2 regions of the Anaerobacillus sp. MEB173 genome follow, and region 2 is predicted to be linked to the other one. Evidence: riboswitches for the same ligand, from Rfam matches in the RefSeq annotation. Region 2 holds a riboswitch; the other holds the start of a gene.
The links. Region 2 has a riboswitch for cyclic di-GMP ahead of ACJ2A9_RS17900 (methyl-accepting chemotaxis protein). Riboswitches for the same ligand answer to the same signal wherever they lie in the genome.
Positions count from the first base shown of each region.

Region 1: linked by a shared signal. The riboswitch ahead of ACJ2A9_RS01495 (Flp family type IVb pilin) and the one ahead of ACJ2A9_RS17900 (methyl-accepting chemotaxis protein) in region 2 are both predicted to bind cyclic di-GMP.

Region 1 is NZ_JBJMAU010000001.1:301,104-304,305, reverse strand. It holds gene parC (DNA topoisomerase IV subunit A) at 1-69, shown strand, start outside; gene ACJ2A9_RS01505 (DUF192 domain-containing protein) at 152-490, opposite strand; cyclic di-GMP riboswitch class I at 744-829, shown strand; gene ACJ2A9_RS01500 (Flp family type IVb pilin) at 914-1,081, shown strand; cyclic di-GMP riboswitch class I at 1,094-1,178, shown strand; gene ACJ2A9_RS01495 (Flp family type IVb pilin) at 1,272-1,439, shown strand; gene ACJ2A9_RS01490 (A24 family peptidase) at 1,544-2,035, shown strand; gene ACJ2A9_RS01485 (TadE/TadG family type IV pilus assembly protein) at 2,032-2,415, shown strand; gene ACJ2A9_RS01480 (pilus assembly protein TadG-related protein) at 2,415-3,202, shown strand, end outside.
Region 2 is NZ_JBJMAU010000011.1:68,669-71,870, forward strand. It holds gene ACJ2A9_RS17900 (methyl-accepting chemotaxis protein) at 1-1,624, opposite strand, end outside; cyclic di-GMP riboswitch class I at 1,850-1,939, opposite strand; gene ACJ2A9_RS17905 (hypothetical protein) at 2,044-2,529, opposite strand; gene ACJ2A9_RS17910 (competence protein ComK) at 2,725-3,202, opposite strand, start outside.

The DNA.
Region 1 (3,202 bases), on a different contig from region 2:
GTTCTTGATGAAAATCAAGTCGGACTGGTTGTTGATGTATGGAAAGAAATTGTACCGGAAAAAGAATAGTAAGGTGAAAATAACTATCAAACGGAGCTACCTCTGTTTGATAGTTATTTTTTGTTCGGGGTAATGTTCTGGTGCTTTTCTGCTAAAGCTCAATTCTGTCTCCTTTTTGAATGGAATATTTTGAAATGGTACCAGCCGGTAACTCGATTGCTGCTTTTGCATTTTTTACCGGAAAAATTGCTGTCCATGGTTTTACATGTTCCTTAACAAAAACAATTTCATTATTGGCATTTATAAATACAACATCGATCGAGAAAAACATAAAAAACATATGAATCGAATTACATGGGGAAAGTATTATTCCTTCATTAACAATCGGCTTAAAACGAAACATTAACCCTTTTGTTCTTTGAAAAAATGTATCATAATTTGAAATTGTTATTGGAATATTATGTATTTGATTCCCTGAAATTAATTTCATTTCCTCACGACCTTTTACTCTATCTCATAATTAATAGTAACAAACATTAAAAAAACGTAGATATAACGGACTTATTTTATTAAGATTGAGCGTATTATATGTAAAATAAACGATTTAATATAGGTGTATTTTTTGGTAATAGAGGAATAATGTTGCTATTGTACAATATTAATTCGGGTGATAATATTAGTTCATAAGCAATGACACACTTCGACAACAACAAACAGGAAGCTTGTTGTTGCTTTTTATAAAATTATGATAAGGGCAAACCAAGGGAAATCTTGGGACGCAAAACTAGAGGGGCTTCATCGAAAAGCGATATGCCAGCCAGTTGCCGAAAATAGTGATCACCAGATACTATTCTTCGGGGAGTAGTATTTTTTTATGACAAAAACCAAACATTTTGAAAGGTGGTCACACGCAATGATGAACGCAGTAAAACGATTTGTAAAAGAAGAAGAAGGACAAGGAATGACAGAGTACGGCTTAATTTTAGGAGTAATTGCAGTTGGAGCAATTGCAGCATTCGTTGCCTTTGGAGATGCATTAAAAACTAAGGTTGAAGCGTTAAAAGACTCTATCTTAAATTAATAGATAAATAAAAAATGATAAAGGCAAACCAAGGGAAACCTTGAGACGCAAAACTAGAGGGGCTTCATCAAAAACGATATGCCAGCCAGTTGCCGGAAATAGTGATCACATTGATACTATCTTCGGGGGTAGTATTTTTTTATGACATTATATTAAAATAATTTTATATTCTGAAGGGTGGTCACACGCAATGATGAACGCAGTAAAACGATTTGTAAAAGAAGAAGAAGGACAAGGAATGACAGAGTACGGCTTAATTTTAGGAGTAATTGCAGTTGGAGCAATTGCAGCATTTGTTGCCTTTGGTGATACTTTAAAAACAAAGGTTGAGGCACTTAAAGAGTCTGTTCTGAAATAAGGGTCATTACTTATTACTAAATTCCTAACAACTATTATATGTTAATTCTAAAAATCCTACTTTATCTACAGCAGAAAGTAGGATTTTTTTCGAGGTGATCTTTCATGACAATTGCAATCCTCTTTATCATTTTAGCTATTTCATTCTTTACTGACTTGAAAAACAGAAAAATTTTCAATGTTGTTACATTTCCTGCTATCTTGTTAGGTTTTATTATTAACACTGCAACACTCGGCTGGGAAGGGTTTTTATTTAGTTTATTTGGCTTCTTAATGGGATTTGGGTTATTAGTGATCCCTTATGTGTTAGGAGGAATGGCCGCAGGTGATGTCAAGCTACTTATGGCAATTGGTGCATTACAAGGAACAGGTTTTGTTTTCGGTTCCTTTATCTATATTACAATCATTGGCGGAATGATTGCCTTCGTCATTTTACTTAAGCAAAAAGAGCTAATAAATACGTTAAAGCGAATTTTCTTTTCAGCTCAACTTAGATCACTGGACAGTTTGAATAAAAATGAATACCATCATGCTTTTCCCTACGGCGTGGCGATCGTTTTAGGTACAGTTTGCTACACGGGAGTGAATGTATTTTGATTAGATCACAAAAAGGTCAAGCAACTGTTGAATTAGCTTTATCATTAACGATACTCTTATTTTTATTGTTTGGAATTATTGACTTCGGTCGTATATTCCATTCTTATCTTACTCTTGAGCATGCAGGACGGGAAGCTGCCAGAGTAGCGAGTGTTGGTGGAACGGATGCACAAATTCATGAAAGGATAAGTGCAGCTGCTCCAACCTTAACATCAAGTGCAATGAACGTTTCAATCTCACCTTCAAAGGGAAGTCGATCGCGTGGCACATATGTCACCGTTCATTTGTCTTATCCAGTAACATTCTCCATTCCATTGTTTAAAGAAATATTACCTGAAACCGTAGTGCTGCAATCGAAAACGGTAATGAGGATTGAATGATGCTGAATAACTTTCTAAAAAAAGAAGATGGTGCTGTTATTGTTTTAGTGGCATTTAGTATGTCAATTTTTATCGGGTTTATGGCTTTAGTCCTTGATGCGGGTTCCCTTTACCTTGAAAAAAACAGACTCCAAAAAATCGTTGATGCGGCGGCATTAGCGGGTGCGCAGGAGCTTCCGAGTTTTCATGCCAAAGCACAAGGAGAAGTCAATAAAACGATACAATTTAATCAAGGTGATTTGAGTCATTTTTCAACAAGGATTCAAAATACATCCATTGAGGTCACCGCAAATAAACAAGCAACAATGCACTTTGCGACTGTACTCGGAATTAGTGAACCAACCATCCAAGCAAGGGCGAGAGTTGACTTACTCCCAATCCAATCTGGAATAGGAGCGATTCCTTTAGGCGTTCAACCAACTCATAATTTAGCTTTTGGTGTTAGTCAAACGTTAAAGGTCAGTGATTCGGCTAGTGGGAACTTTGGGGCAATCGCCTTAACAGGTCCCGGTGCCAAAAACTACACGACGGATTTAATGAATGGGTATGGATTTGAGTTAAAGGTAGGGTCAACCTTAAGTACGGAAACCGGAAACCTTGCCGGGCCGACGAGGGATGGGATACAACCGAGGATATCAGCTTGTCCCAATGCTACCTATTTAAATTACCCACCAGGCTGTGCTCGTGTTGTGCTCGTCCCAATTTATGAGCCGGTTCAATTGGATCAAAATCAAATAAAACAAGTTCGTGTTGTTGGTTTTGCTTCATTTTTTATCGAAAGTGTCTC
Region 2 (3,202 bases):
TAACAGAGGTATTTTCTATACCTGTTGCAAGAGTATCAATCAGCTCTACAATTTTATCTGATGATGCAACTTCTTCACTTGTAACATTTGAAATACTCTTAATATCGCCAACAGTTTTGTCTACAGCTTGGAGTATTTCCTCTAATGAAACTCCACACTCACTAACGATTGATGAGCCTTTATCGACTTGTGATTTGCTATCTTTAATTGCCTGAACAGCATCACCTGTACTATTGGAAATTTGTAAAATTAATTCAGCAACCTTTGTTGCACCTTGACTAGACTGTTCAGCTAATTTCTTAACCTCATTTGCTACAACGGCAAAGCCTTTACCTGCTTCTCCAGCCCGAGCTGCCTCAATCGCAGCATTAAGTGCTAATAAATTAGTCTGCTCAGATATATTTGTAATCATTTCAGTAATTGTTTTTATCTCTTCTGTATACTCATCCAAAGTTTGAATAAAACGCTCTGTTTCATCGGTTGAAGATTTTATTCGTTCCATACACTTAATTGCTTCTTCAACTGTTTTCTTACCGTTATTGGCTGTTTCGTATGTAATTTTCGAATTGTCAGCAGATGAGAATGACTTTTCTTTAGCAATTTGAATCAATGATGAAAGCTCTAGTAATGTTGCAGAGACTTCTAACATTGTTTGATTGCCTTTTTCAGCGTCATTTGATGTTATCTGTCCATTTTTTGAAATAATGTTAATTGCATTTGTTATTTCCTCACTCGATGCAGCCATATAATCTGAAGATGAAGCAAGTGTTCTTGATGAACCTTCAACCTCACCTACAAGGCCTCTTAAGTTTTCAACCATTTGATTTAAACTCTCTGTTAGTTTTCCTACTTCATCTTTCGTTTTAACTGCAAGTGGTTTCCCAGTAAGATCACCGTTGGCAACATCCTCTAAACGTTTCGCAGCAGTAGAAATAGGTTTAACAATCATATTAGCAATAATGATTGCCGCTGTAATTGCAATAACAATTGCTGAAATTGAGATAATGATAAATATCCATTGTAATAATTGACCACTTTTGATTAACTCTTTTTCAAGTTCTACAATCTTTGCATCTTGCAAATCAAAGATATCCTGCCAGGCTTCAATGGCTTCAATCGCATAGACTGTACAAAATTCCTCCATTATATTAATCGTTTCTTCAAAGGAAGGCCTTTTAAATGTATGAGAATACTGGTTGGAATCACCATTGCCATATATACCATTATGATCATCTAAAACTGGAACAATATCATCAGTAATTAATGTTCTCCACCTTCTAGTATTTTCATCGGCCACTTCTATGGCATTGGAGTACTCAGGATCCTTACTGAACTCATCTAAAAGTTTTTCTTGTATGGCTATCGCATCTTCGGTCATATCTATAAATTCATTTAGATACTTTTCATCCCCGTATAAAACATAACCACGAGCTGTTACAACCCGATAAGTGACATTATGTTTCATTTCCTCTGCTTCTTTTAATAATGTATATTCTTCTTCTACCATATCCCTTACGTCTTTTGTATAATTTGAAATGCCAACATATCCAAATATACCCATAATCAATACAGTTACTACAACTAACCCAAACCCACTTAATATCTTCAATCTTAGACTTTTCATCCTTACAACTCCTATCCAAAAAATTATCTTAAAATGCTCGTGCGGCCTAAATTTAACCTCCCTTTTTTAGCTTCACATAAAAAAGCCCACCAAAAAGAATAGTGGACTTGTAAAGGTTAATATAGGTAGTATCCATTTTTAGCAAGAATGTCTAGTAGTTGCTTCAGGAATAAACCATAACTATATAGTAAATAAACAAAACTCTCACTTTACATACTAATCCTTTTCGGTAACCCGGCTACCATAGTAAACATTACTTACTTTAGGCCCGTGGCTTTGCGTCCCTAGCTTTTACTAGGTTTGCCATTTATCGTAGGAATCTCAATTTTCCATATATATCATCTCATAAAGATATATAAAAATAAAGTCAATCTTTTATCGTTTTTCGGTGAAACGTGGGGACAGGAACACTGGCCATATCAACAAAACAATTTAAAAAATTCATGTTCCCTATGGTGCAGTTGAGTATGCCATCCCGTATAAAGCTCGATTAAATATTTGTTCTCTAATGCAATGGTCTCACCAGGTGCGTGTTGAATATGATTTGCAGTGTTAAGCTCGATCACGTTTATAACTAGATTAGATTGAATAATAATATCAGCAATATGAGCATTTTCAATACTTTTTGAACTCGTATCGTCCATTGAAAAATTATATAGATTTTCACGAAGAACACGATCATACACATCCACAACACCGTGAATAAACTCTATATCATCGTATTTAATTAGGGCAAGCCCTTCCACATCTTTCACAATAAGAGTGTGGTTAACAAACAAAGTACATAAATGCCCATCTATATCTGTTTCAACCAAATCTTTTAAATTAATCGACCCTTTTTGAGAAATAAATGTATTTAGGTCCTCAAAGTTATACTTCTGCTTCTCCAGCAATCGCCCTCTCATTTCGCCTTCCCCACTCTCCTATGTACTGAAAACCTCTTACTTTCACGAAGTAACCTCTCTCATTAGTTTGAACGATAAACTAAAATGGTCATTAAAGGAGAAAAGTGCAATTGCATTCAAACCTGGTGCAATTCCATTGCATACTCGTGCAACCCCACACTCAACCGATGCAATTCCACCAAATTCCCGCGTAAATCACCTACCAACAACCATTCCCCCGGTTCTTTCATTACAGCATCGCTCTTCTAATCTGCGTGAAATGGTTTCTTTCAAGTATGCAGCTCGATAGCGTTTCGATTCAACAATCCCTTTTTGTAAATTAACGACAACGTTTTGACCGTTTTTTAGATTTACAAGCGATTTCATTTTATCGGTGCTAGATTCTACATGTACCATATGATTTAGTGCAAACCAAATACAATCGTGACTTTTTGCTGAAGTCATCGGAATAAAATAAATGTCTAACGGTGCAGCAATACAAATCGGCAGCATCTTTTTATTACCTAAAATTTTTTTAGCAGCTTCAATTGTACCTTCGTATCCTCCACCATAAAAATTGAGACTTTCACGAACAATCGAATAGGGACTTTTTAATACCAGTATCTTTTGATAAAGTTCATCAACTATCGTACATAATTTTCCGCTTTCATTATAAACCGGCCTCAATACCATC